DNA from 3 places in the Pseudomonas iranensis genome. Region 3 is predicted to be linked to each of the others. Evidence: riboswitches for the same ligand, from Rfam matches in the RefSeq annotation. Region 3 holds a riboswitch; each other region holds the start of a gene.
The links. Region 3 has a riboswitch for cobalamin ahead of HU724_RS12955 (CbtB domain-containing protein). Riboswitches for the same ligand answer to the same signal wherever they lie in the genome.

Region 1 (4,174 bases), 840 kb from region 3:
ACCCGAACCGTTTGGCCCGACAATGCCCAGGGTCTCGCCGCGCTGAACGTCGAGGCTGACACCATTGAGCAACTCGGCACCGCGCACTTTGAAGCCCACACCCGCACAACTCAGAACCGTGTTCATCGCGCCGATCTCCGGCCCACCAGAATCAGCGCGAACACCGGTGCGCCGACCAGCGCAGTGATCACGCCGACCGGGATCACCTGACCCTTGATCAGGGTGCGCGACAGCACATCGGCGGCGATCAGAAACACCGCGCCGCCCAGCGCACTGGCCGGCAACAGACGCGCATGCCCCGTGCCGAGCAACAACCGCGCGGCATGGGGAATCACCAGGCCGACAAAACCGATCGAGCCGACAATCGACACCATCACCGCCGTCACCAGCGCGGCGCAGCCGATCAACAGAATCTGCACGCGGCGCACGGCAATGCCGAGGGAGGCTGCCGAGTCCGCGCCAAAGGTGAACGCATCCAAGGCTCGGCGATGCCACAGACAAACAACCAAGCCCAACACCGCCACCGGCACCGCCAGCCACACCGACGGCCAGCGTACGCCGCCGAGATTGCCCAGCAGCCAGAACATGATGCCGCGCGCTTGTTCGGAGCTGGCCGAGCGGGTGATCAGAAAAGCGGTGAGGGCGTTGAACAGTTGCGAGCCGGCAATCCCGGCCAGAATGATCTGCCCGGTGCCACTGGCCGAGCCGCTGACCCGTGCCAACAAAATCACCAGTACGAACGCGGTCACCGCGCCGGCAAAGGCACCGACCGACAATGAAATCGCCCCGGCGCCGACGCCAAGCAGGGCGACCATCACCGCGCCAGTCGAGGCGCCAGCAGAAATTCCCAGCAGATACGGATCGGCCAACGGATTGCGCAGCAGCGATTGCAGGATCACCCCGCACGTCGCCAGGCCGGCGCCGCAGGCCGCCGCGACCAGCGCGCGGGTCAGGCGATAGTTCCAGACGATGCCTTCGTCGATCGGGTCGAGCACATAACCGGCGCCCCACAGCTTGTTGGCCAGCACCTGCAACACTACGCTCGGCTCGATCGAAGTCTCGCCAATGGCCACGCCGCCAATCAGCGCGACCGACAGCGTCAACAGCACCAGCAGCAAACGGATCAGGCGTCTGCTCATGGCGACAGGTCGTAGCCGTTGATGGCGCTGGCCAGTTGTGCGAGGCCGTCGAAGGTGCGCAGGCTGGCCTGCATGGCCATGGCGTCAAGGATGATGATGCGGTTGTGCTTGACCGCGTCCATGTTGCGCGTCACCGGATCACTGCGCAGGAAGGCGAGTTTTTTCTGATAGTCGTCCGCCGGGAAACGTCGACGATCCATGCGCGCGATCACCAGAAATGTCGGGTTGGCCTTGGCGATGGTTTCCCAGCCGACGGTCGGCCATTCTTCATCCGACTCGACCACGTTGCGCACGCCGAGGGTGCTGAGCATGAAATCGGGAACGCCTTTGTGCCCGGCCACGAAAGGCTCGATGTCCATCTCGGCGCTGGAGAACCACACCAGGGCGCTGACGTCTTTGCGCTGCTGCTTTTTCGCCGTGGCGATCGACTGCGCGAGGCTGGCTTTGAGCTGGTCATTGAGCTGCTCGCCACGCGCCTGCACATCGAAAATCGCTGCGAGCTGGCTCACGGCTTTGTAGATGCTGTCGATGCGAAACGGCGCCAGCCGCGTGCCGTCCGAGCCGACGAGGTTGTCCTTGGCTTCGCAGTCGGAGGGCAGCAGATAGGTAGGAATCTTCAGTTCATGAAACTGCTCGCGGGTGCCGACCGTGCCTTGCGGGCCGACCATCCATTCCAGCTCGACGGCTACCAGTTCCGGGCGTTTGGCGATCACCGCTTCGAAACTCGGCTCGTTGTCGGCGAGGCGCTCGATCCTGTCGTTCTGCGCTTTGTATGTGCCCAGCACGTCGTTGAACCACAACGAGGTGCCGACGACTTTGTCGCCCAGGCCCAAGGCATAAAGCATTTCCGTACCGGCCTGGCCGATGGTCACCGTGCGCGCGGGCGCGTGCTGAAAGGTCAGGCTGCTGCCGCAGTTCTCCACGGTCAGCGGATACGCAGTCGGCGTCGCTTGCGCCAGGGCGCAAAGGCTCAAAGCGGTGAGCAGGGTGGCAACGCGGGGCAGCAGCATGGGGCAGTCTCCAGGAGAACCGTACGGGAGCAGGCGGGTACGGTTGGAAACACACCTCGGGCGCGGTCGTGGAAACTGCGCAAGGCCGGCACAGGGAAAATGCGCACGGCACGATGTCCTTCCCGGACACCCCGCCGGTTAGTCAGTCACTGTGCCGGCAGGTCTCCTGACTGATGCGTCATCGCCACGCTCCGGCCTTCCCGGGATTCACCCAGTGGCAGTCGAGGAGCAGGCTCGGCACCTACAGTTGCGGGGGCAGTTCCGATCGATGCTGTGCAAGCATTTCGGATTCCCTATTAATTCCGTGTGGAAACCGGCGGCGGCATGGTAGTCGATTTGCGCGGTGGAGGGGGAGGCGAATCTGTGACAGCGTCGATTTTGTCGTCGGCATTGCAATCTGTCATATGCCCTGGCTAATATACGATCCATATACACATCGTATCGGATTCATATATGGGCATCGTAAAGATTTCAGAGGACATGCACGAGAACCTGCGCATCTCCAGCAACGCCCTCAGCCGCTCGATCAACGCGCAGGCCGAGCACTGGATGCGCATCGGCATGCTCGCCGAGCTGCATCCCAACCTCGACCACAGCGCCATTTGCCGCCTGCTGATCCGCGCCGAACAGAACGGCGGACTGGATCTGCAACAACTGACTCAGGAAGCCGTCAGCGCATGAGAAACCAGATCAAGATCAACACCCCGGCCGACATCGAAAAATCCCGCGCTGCCGGCAAACTCGCCGCCGAAGTACTGGCGATGCTGGTGCCGCATGTGAAGGCCGGGGTGACCACCGATGAGCTGGACCGGTTGTGCAACGACTACATCGTCAATGTGCAGAAAGCCGTGCCGGCCAACGTCGGTTATCACGGCTTTCCGAAAACCGTCTGCGCGTCGGTCAACGACGTGGTGTGTCACGGGATTCCATCGGGTACGCCATTGAAGGACGGCGACATCGTCAACCTCGATATCGCCGTGATCAAGGATGGCTGGTTCGGTGATACCAGCCGCATGTACGTCGTGGGTGAGGCGAGCCCCGAGGCGCAGCACCTGATCAAGACTACGTACGACGCGATGTGCGCGGGCATTCGCGCAGTGAAACCGGGCGCAACGCTGGGCGATATCGGTCATGCGATCCAGAGCCTGGCGGAGGCGGAGGGCTTCAGCGTGGTGCGCGAGTATTGCGGCCATGGCATCGGCAAGGTCTATCACGATGAACCGCAGATACTGCATTACGGCTTTCCCAACCAAGGGCTGAAGCTCAAGGCCGGAATGATTTTCACCGTGGAACCGATGCTCAATGCCGGCAAACGCCATGTGAAGAACATGCCGGATGGCTGGACGGTGCTGACCAAGGATGGCTCGTTGTCGGCGCAGTGGGAGCATATGGTCGCGGTGACGGAAAGCGGGTTTGAAGTGCTGACGGCGTGGCCGGATGAGATTGAAGGGTACCGGGCCATTGGCTAATACCGCGTCGCCTGCTTGCCCTCACCCTAGCCCTCTCCCAATGGGAGAGGGGACTGACCGAGGTGTTGTTGCGAGATACGCCGACGTGCGATACCGAGTCGAACTTACATTTTGCACAGCATGAAGATCGGCTCCCTTTCCCCCTCGCCCCCCGTGGGGGAGAGGGCTGGGGTGAGGGGGTAGATCCAACTGACTCAGCGCAATCAGTGAGCACCGGCAGCCTTGTTCAAATCGCTCTCGGTCCACTCGGTATAAACACAAGCATCCGCCGTCGCCCAGCGCACCCGGACCGGATCGCCGGCCTTGAGTGGCATGCCCGCGGCCGACAGCGCTTTCACCGTCATTGAAGTCCCGCCCGCAGTCACCACGCTGCACGTCTGGCTTTCACCGAGAAACAGCACCTCCACAACATTCGCCGACACCTCATTCCAGCCTGCCGCCAGCGGCTCATCCAGCGCTTGTTGCACGCTCAGCGCCAAGGCCTTTTCCGGACGCACCATCAGCAGCACATCCTGATCGGTATGCAATCCCGCTGTCAGCCGAATCGACAATGACT
Region 2 (4,174 bases), 890 kb from region 3:
GTCGAAAGCGTATTGGCAGAAGGCGTATCTGAGCGCCAAGCGAGTGTTGCAGCCGGGGCAGCTGGCGCATAACCCGTAGTAAAAATCGCAGACATTCTAATGTGGGAGCGAGCCTGCTCGCGAAAGCGGTGTATCAGCCAATTCAATGGAGGCTGACACTACGCATTCGCGAGCAGGCTCGCTCCCACATTTTTTTACGTCGTGCTTAGCTTATTTGCTGGCCGACACGCGCCACACCTTGTTCCCGACATCATCCGCCACCAGCAAGCCACCTTGCTGATCGATGACCACGCCCACTGGGCGGCCCAGCGCGTTCTCATCCTTGTCGAGGAAACCGGTCAGCACATCCACCGGTTGCCCGGTCGGTTTGCCGCCAGTGAACGGCACGAAAATCACCTTGTAGCCACTGTGCGGTTTGCGGTTCCACGAGCCGTGCTGGCCAATGAACGCGCCTTCCTTGAATTGCGCCGGCAAGCGGTTGCCCTCGGCGAAGGTCAGGCCCAGCGAAGCGGTGTGCGGACCGACCGCGTAATCCGGAGCGATGGCCTTGGCCACCAGATCCGGATTCTGCGGTTTGACTCGCACATCGACGTGCTGGCCATAGTAGCTGAACGGCCAGCCATAGAAGCCGCCGTCCTTGACTGACGTGATGTAGTCCGGCACCAGGTCGCTGCCGATTTCGTCACGCTCGTTGACTGCTGTCCACAATGCGCCGCTGGTAGGTTCCCAGGCGAGGCCGTTGGGGTTGCGAATGCCCGAAGCAAAGATCCGATGATTGCCGGTCGCGCGATCGACTTCCCAGATCGCCGCGCGGCCTTCTTCCTGATCCAGACCGTTTTCGCCGACGTTACTGTTCGAGCCGACGGTGACGTAGAGCTTGTTGCCGTCCTTGCTGGCGATGACGTTCTTGGTCCAGTGGTGATTCAGCGTGCCGCCAGGCAAGTCGACGACTTTGATCGGTTGGGTCTTGATCTCGGTGGCGCCCGGCTCGTAGTTGAAGCGCAGCAGGCGGTCGGTGTCGGCAACGTACAAATCATTGCCAACCAGCGTCATGCCAAACGGCGAGTTGAGGTTCTGCAGAAATACCGTGCGGGTTTCTGCGACGCCATCGTGGTCGGCATCACGCAACAGGGTGATGCGGTTCGGGCTGGGCACGCCGGCACCGGCCTTGCCCATGACTTTCTTCATCACCCAGCCACGAATGCCTTTGCTGTCATCGGGCTTGGGCGGCGCGTTGGTTTCCGCCACCAGCACATCGCCGTTGGGCAGCACATAGAGCCAGCGCGGGTGATCGAGGCCTTCGGCAAACGCTGCGACCTGAGTGCCGGCCGCAGCGGTCGGTTTCGCACCTTCCGGCCAGCCCACCGCCGGGGCGATGTTGACTGTCGGGATCAGCGTCTTGTTCGGTTCGGGCAGTTTCGGTGACGGACCGGTGCCGTCGGAGACTTGCAGGCTGGAGGTTTCACCGCAGGCGGCGAGCCCGCCTGCGACGGCGATGATGAGAGCGAGTGGGGCCTTGCGCATTGCTGATCTTCCCTATGAATGCATTCCTAAACATAGAGGAGGGCGCAGGCCCGATGGTTCAACTGCTCAACCGCGGGCTTCCTTGAACAGCACGGCGATGCCCGGATGATAGTTGCCCGTGTCGCTGTGCAATTTGCGATAGGCGTAGGGGAAATACCAGGCCACTGCGCAGGTGTGTTCCTTTTGCAGGTCGTCGACCATGTCCTGCAGTTCTTCGGGGCTGGCGCTGTGCTGGGCTTTTTGCGGAGCGATGAAGAGGCAGCCGAGCTTGAGATCGCTGGCGTAGCTGATGCGCTTGGCATCAGCGGTGATGTCGAGCAGGGCCTGGGTCAGGTTAAGGTTGTTGACCCGTGGCCAGCGTTGCGTGGCCTGGATGAACGCGCGGTCTTCGGCGCCGGCAATCAGCAGATCTGCGCGGGCATTGCGTTCGCCTTCTTCGTTCTGTTTGCGCGTGGCGGTGTCGTTCAGCGTGACCATTTCAGCCATCCACGCCGCTGCCGCGAGCAGGCCGAGATTGGCTTTTTCGTCGTGCCAGTACGGCGTGTCGTTGTCGCCGCGAACGGTGTTGTAGCGATCGATACAGTCAAACCAGCGTTCCAGCAGCGGGCGCAGGAATTCCAGGCGCGGGTTGCTGATGATCATGCCTTGCATCGTCGTCATCCTTATTGTTGTAGTGGGCTTTTTGGAAAAAAGCATGGCTCTTTGATATCACCTGTCACAGTCTGGCACAAGATTGCCGCTGCACAATTGATCAGCGGCAGTTATTCGCGCGCAAAGCGCCTCTTCAATTGACGCTCCACCCCCAACCCTCTAACCTTCGCCGCTTGTTTCAGGTGCTCTGTGGCCCCGCGTCGACAGAGTGAAACAGGGAAGCCGGTGAGGGTGGTCTTCAAGCGAAGCCACGACGATCCCGGCGCTGCCCCCGCAACGGTAAATGAGTGAAAACTGCGCCTTGAGCCACTGCCTCGAAAGAAGCGGGAAGGCGCGCAGTCAGGCGAAACGCCGCTCATGAGCCCGGAGACCGGCCTGATCCATCTCAGCGGCATCACGGTGGGCGATGCCAGGCTTTTTGCCGTCTATTCTTGTGCCTGCCCGCCGTTATCCAGCCTCAACGGAGAGCTCCCCATGACTGATTCCCCCGAGCGTGACGAGCGCCATCTGGCGCGCATGCAGCGCAAGAAAGCCGTGATTGACGAACGCATCGCCAACTCGCCCGACGAATGTGGCCTGGTGCTGGTGCTGACCGGCAATGGCAAAGGCAAAAGCAGTTCGGCGTTCGGCATGCTCGCCCGCGCCATGGGCCACGGCATGCAATGCGGCGTGGTGCAGTTCATCAAGGGCCGCAACAGCACCGGCGAAGAATTGTTTTTCCGCCGCTTCCCCGAGCAGGTGCGTTTCCACGTCATGGGCGAAGGCTTCACTTGGGAAACCCAGGATCGTCAGCGCGACATCGCCGCGGCGACCGCCGCTTGGGAAGTCTCGCGCGAATTGTTGCGCGACCCTTCGATCGGTCTGGTGGTGCTCGACGAATTGAACATCGCCCTCAAGCACGGCTACCTCGATCTCGATCAGGTGCTCAGCGATTTGCAGGCGCGTCCGCCGATGCAGCACGTGGTGGTCACCGGTCGCGGCGCCAAGCCGGAAATGATCGAGATGGGCGACACGGTCACCGAGATGGGCATGCTCAAGCACGCCTTCCAGGCCGGGATCAAAGCGCAGAAAGGCGTCGAACTTTGAAGCAACCACGTCACTGCCCGGCGGTGTTGATCGCCGCGCCGGCCTCCGGTCAGGGCAAGACCACCGTCACCGCTGCACTCGCCCGTTTGCATCGCAATCAGGGGCGCAAGGTGCGCGTATTCAAATGCGGTCCGGACTTTCTCGACCCGATGATCCTCGAGCGCGCCAGCGGTGCGCCGGTGTATCAACTGGACATGTGGATGGTCGGCGAGCAGGAAAGTCGCCGCCTGTTGTGGGAAGCCGCCGCCGAGGCTGATCTGATTCTGATTGAAGGCGTGATGGGCCTGTTCGACGGCACGCCATCCAGCGCTGATCTGGCGCGCCACTTCGGTGTGCCGGTGCTCGGCGTGATCGACGGCACCGCCATGGCGCAGACCTTTGGCGCCTTGGCGCTGGGCCTGGCGAAGTATCAGCCGGACTTGCCGTTCGCTGGCGTGCTGGCCAACCGCGTCGGCACCTTGCGCCATGCGCAATTGCTCGAAGGCAGCCTCACCGAAGGTTTGCGCTGGTACGGTGCGCTGTCCCGCGAGACCGGCATCGAATTGCCGAGCCGCCACCTCGGTCTGGTCCAGGCCAGCGAATTGAATGATCTGGATCTGCGTCTCGACGCGGCTGCCGATGCGCTGGCCAGCAGTTGCCAAGTTGCGCTGCCACCAGCCGTTGAATTCGCCGCGCCTGAGGTCATCGCCGCCGAGCCTCTATTAAAAGGTGTGCGCATCGCCGTCGCCCGTGATGAAGCCTTTGCCTTCACCTATGGCGCCAGTCTCGATCTGCTGCGGGCGATGGGCGCCGAGCTGCAGTTTTTCTCGCCGATCCGCGACACGCAATTGCCCGAGGCGGACAGCCTGTATCTGCCGGGCGGTTATCCGGAACTGCACCACGTCGCGCTGGCGCAAAACACCACGATGCTTGC
Region 3 (4,174 bases):
GCTCACGCAAGTAGCGGATCTGCTCACCAATCGCGCCGTACAGACCTGGATCCCCCGAATGCACGCGGGCAACATCCTGGCCTTGGGCATGGGCAGTCCTGATCAGATCGATGATCTGTTCCAGATGCAGTTCAGCGCTATTGGCCACGATTTCGGCCTGATGACCTTCCAGCACCGCTGCGGGTACCAGCGAGCCGGCATAAATGATCACCGGGCAGCTGCGAATCAGCCGTTGGCCTTTGACGGTGATGAGTTCCGGATCGCCGGGGCCGGCGCCGATGAAATAGACGGTCATCGTTGAATCCTTGTGAAGAGGCGCAGCCCCACTGCAGATGAAGCGTGCTCATGATCAATGGCGGGGATTATCGGGATTTTATGCAGCGCCGGCCAATGCCAGCGTGGCCTGCGCATATTTCTGCCGGTGGATCAGCAGTTTCGCCGGCGCCTGAATCAGTTGCTCGGCCAGCGCCAGCGCGGCGCTTTCCGCCACGCCGTAGCAGCCGGTGCGCTCAAAGGCGATCTGCGATTGATGACTGAGGCGCTGTTGAAAGGGCGCCAGCTCGGCACTATTGAAATACTGCAGCGGCAGGTTCAATTGTGTGGCCAGTTCCAGCAACCCCGGTTCGTCGCGCTTGAGATCGATACTCGCCAGAGCCTTGACCGCTCGCAACTCGATGCGGTGCGCCTGCAACGCTTGATCGAGTAATGCACGCAACGTACTGGCCGGGCAGCCGCGCTGGCAGCCGAGGCCGACCACGAAGGTCGGCGCTGCGCGGTCATCGCTCATGCCTGGTATTGGCTCGCGCTTTTGCGGCGGAACAACCACGCACTGATCACGCCCAAAGCCAGCCAGAACGCCACGTTGGTCAGCTGCGAAGCGATCTTGAACTGCGTTTCCAGCGCCTCGGGGGCAAGCATCGAATGCACCTGCGGTTGCGGCGCGCCAATCACATGCGGCACGGCGAGAATCGCCACACCGAGAAGCTTCATCAACCAGTGGCGGCTGAAGGCAATCAGTGCCAGACCGACTGCGGTCGAAGCGGCGGTGCCGATCCACCAGATCTGCCGCGAAGCCAGATCAGCGGCGGCTGTGCCCGGCAATTCAGGTGGCAGGCCCAAGGTCGGCGCGAGAACGAACGTCGCGTAACCGGCCAGACCCCAGAGCAGGCCTTGCGAAGTCCTGGTCGGTGCGCGCAGGGTGTACAGGCCAGCGAGCATCAAAGCGAAACCGACCGCAACCACCAGATTGCCGCCAGTGGTCGAAGCCACACGCTGCCAGCCATCTTCTGGCTCCCAGGCCTCAGCATCATGGCTGTGGGCGGCGGTACCGGTGGCATGTTGGTGAGCTTCGGCGACCGGCTCGGATTTCTCGAAGGTTTCGGCCTGAAGAATCAGTGGCGATACCCAGAAGCTCTGCAGCAACGTCAGCAGCAGGGCGGCCAGCAGGCCGGTGAAGCCTGCGGTTTGCGCGATACGCTTGATCATGTTGAAAGGCCTCAGTGGCACGGGAACGCGGCGCTGTGGCGGGTATCGTGGGCGGCGTTGTGCACCGCTTCGATGTGCGAGAAACCGGCGAACCAGACCAGGCTGGCACCGAGGATCGAGGCGAAGAGGGCGGCGGCGACGCGTTGGCCGAGTGTGGTGCTGCTGGAGATGTGGTCAGTGTGGCTGACGGTGTTGCTGATGATCGACATAGCGCTTCCCTCTGAAATGTCAGCGGGTAAACAGAGCGCATGAAAATCCCTGCGAGCAGGGCACGCAGGGATTTCGAACAGCGCCCGCCCACCGCGGGTTTGTTTGTGGTCAGCGGCGCTTGCGCGCGCTGGGTGTTGCGGGCCGGTCTCCGGGCTTGCGAGGGGCTGGCACAAGGCCGACCTGCAAGCATCACCTTCCCATGCCGGGGCACAGTGGATCTGACGCTTCGCTCGCTTACCGTTGCGGGGGCAGCACCGGACTGACATGGCTTTGAGTAAAGCACATGATTCACCGGTTTCCCGTTTCACCCTGTGAAGGGCACCCGTAACAAGGTGGGCAGGAAAACATGGGTTTGGGTTTTTAGTCAATTTCCGGGAAGTTTTCAGTGCTGCGGTGGGGGATTTTTCTGATGTTTTTGTGTGTATATCCGTCGCCGGTGGATCAAGATCAAGATCAAGAGCAGGCGAGCTGACACTCGGCTTATTGAGTGGTGAAAAGCGTGGGTGTTCGGCTTTTAATTTGTGTTGTTGCTGCCCCTCACCCCAGCCCTCTCCCGAGGGAGAGGGAGCCGATTTGCGGGCTTTTCAGAATCTGCATTCGACTCGATATCGCAAGTCGGCGTATTTCGCCTAAACACCTCGGTCAGTCCCCTCTCCCTCGGGGAGAGGGCTAGGGTGAGGGGCTCTAGATCTGGCTTTTGCTTTGGCTTTGATCTTTTGCCCCTTCAGCAGGCTGCGCCCGGATCGGTCCCGTAACGAAGGTACCCCGAGCCCCAGCGAGCGGGCCGTACGCCGGGGCAAAGCCTTTTGGTTTCTTTTTGCTGTGCCGGCACTCCGGCGTTTGAAAAAGGGACTCGCTGTAAGAGCGAAACCATAGGAAGCCGTTACCGCAGCAACGGATATACCCCCAGTTTCAGACTCACCGACCCATTGACCCACGACGGACCCATGCGTAGCCTTGCGCTTTCGAGGTTCTTCGGCACTCGCCGAAGCTAAGAAGGGAACGCGGTCAAAGCCGCGGCTGCCCCCGCAACTGTGAACGGTGATGTTCGTTGCCACGCCACTGCCAGCTCAACCGATGAGCCAGCGGGAAGGCGCAATGAACGCCAGGCCCAGCGCCTGAACGCCGTCAGCCAGGAGACCTGCCTCGTCACAGATTCTCACTACAACCGGGCGGGGTGATCCGGTGGCGAATGCTTCCGGCGTGCATGCGCGCTGCCGGTTCTCGTCCCGTATGCCCGCCGCTTGCCAAAGGGCATACCGATGAAAACACTGGCCAAACTCCCCGTCACTATCGTCACCGGTTTCCTCGGTTCGGGCAAAACCACGCTGCTGCGGCACATGCTCGACAACGCTCAGGGCCGGCGCATCGCGGTGATTGTCAACGAGTTTGGCGAGCTCGGTATCGACGGTGAAATCCTCAAGCAATGCACCATCGGCTGCACCGAAGAAGAGGCCAGCGGCCGCGTATATGAGCTGGCCAACGGCTGCCTGTGCTGCACGGTGCAGGAAGAATTCTTTCCGGTGATGCGCGAGCTGGTCGCCCGTCGCGGCGATCTTGATCACATTCTCATCGAAACCTCTGGCCTGGCCTTGCCCAAGCCGTTGGTGCAAGCCTTCCAGTGGCCGGAAATTCGCAGTGCCTGCACTGTCGATGCGGTGATCACCGTGGTCGACAGCCCGGCCGTCGCTGCTGGCACCTTCGCAGCGTTCCCGGATCAGGTCGATGCCCAGCGCAAACTCGATCCGAACCTTGATCACGAGTCGCCGCTGCACGAATTGTTCGCCGATCAACTGGCCAGTGCTGACCTGGTCATCCTCAACAAAGCCGACCAGACCAGCGCGGAAGATCTGGCTCGGGTGCGCGCTGAAGTCGCCGAAGAGCTGCCGCCAGCGGTAAAAATCATCGAAGCCAGCAACGGCCGCCTGCCGCTCGACGTGTTGATCGGCCTCGGTGCCGGCTCTGAGGAGCACATCGACAGCCGTCACAGTCACCACGATCACCACCATGACGGTGATGACGACGATCACGATCACGACGCCTTCGATTCGATCTCAATCGAACTGCCGCAAGCCGATGAAAGCCTGCTGCTCGACGCGCTGACGCAACTGGTGGTGCAACACGGCATTCTGCGCGTGAAAGGCTTCGCGGCGATTCCGCACAAGCCGATGCGCCTGTTGATCCAGGGTGTGGGCACGCGTTTCGACAAGCATTTCGACCGTCAGTGGGGCGCCGAAGAAGCGCGCGTCACGCGTCTGGTGCTGATCGGCCAGGAACTCGATGCCGCACAACTCGAAGCGCAATTGCGCGCTGCGCTCAGCGTTTAAACCATGCACCTGCTCAGGACCCAGCCCGGCGGATTCGTCTCGGACGACAACATTGCCGATCTCGGACAAACCCCCGCCGAGCTGGTGATCCTGTGCAGCGGCGATTCCAGCCTGGCGCTGCTCGCCGAGGCTGCGCAGCAATTGCCCGATGA

Region 1: linked by a shared signal. The riboswitch ahead of HU724_RS16580 (ABC transporter substrate-binding protein) and the one ahead of HU724_RS12955 (CbtB domain-containing protein) in region 3 are both predicted to bind cobalamin.
Region 2: linked by a shared signal. The riboswitch ahead of cobO (cob(I)yrinic acid a,c-diamide adenosyltransferase) and the one ahead of HU724_RS12955 (CbtB domain-containing protein) in region 3 are both predicted to bind cobalamin.

Annotation. Positions count from the first base shown of each region.
Region 1 covers NZ_CP077092.1:3,729,966-3,734,139, reverse strand. Annotated here, with positions in the region: gene HU724_RS16590 (ABC transporter ATP-binding protein) at 1-126, opposite strand, end outside; gene HU724_RS16585 (FecCD family ABC transporter permease) at 123-1,139, opposite strand; gene HU724_RS16580 (ABC transporter substrate-binding protein) at 1,136-2,149, opposite strand; cobalamin riboswitch at 2,289-2,482, opposite strand; gene HU724_RS16575 (ParD-like family protein) at 2,603-2,830, shown strand; gene map (type I methionyl aminopeptidase) at 2,827-3,618, shown strand; gene HU724_RS16565 (ABC transporter ATP-binding protein) at 3,822-4,174, opposite strand, start outside.
Region 2 covers NZ_CP077092.1:1,996,281-2,000,454, forward strand. Annotated here, with positions in the region: gene HU724_RS08875 (C40 family peptidase) at 1-79, shown strand, start outside; gene HU724_RS08880 (PQQ-dependent sugar dehydrogenase) at 211-1,524, opposite strand; gene HU724_RS08885 (hypothetical protein) at 1,591-2,175, opposite strand; cobalamin riboswitch at 2,339-2,568, shown strand; gene cobO (cob(I)yrinic acid a,c-diamide adenosyltransferase) at 2,650-3,261, shown strand; gene HU724_RS08895 (cobyrinic acid a,c-diamide synthase CobB) at 3,258-4,174, shown strand, end outside.
Region 3 covers NZ_CP077092.1:2,889,387-2,893,560, forward strand. Annotated here, with positions in the region: gene cobM (precorrin-4 C(11)-methyltransferase) at 1-295, opposite strand, end outside; gene HU724_RS12945 (cobalamin biosynthesis protein) at 374-787, opposite strand; gene HU724_RS12950 (CbtA family protein) at 784-1,485, opposite strand; gene HU724_RS12955 (CbtB domain-containing protein) at 1,497-1,694, opposite strand; cobalamin riboswitch at 1,818-2,036, opposite strand; cobalamin riboswitch at 2,647-2,858, shown strand; gene cobW (cobalamin biosynthesis protein CobW) at 2,958-4,022, shown strand; gene cobN (cobaltochelatase subunit CobN) at 4,026-4,174, shown strand, end outside.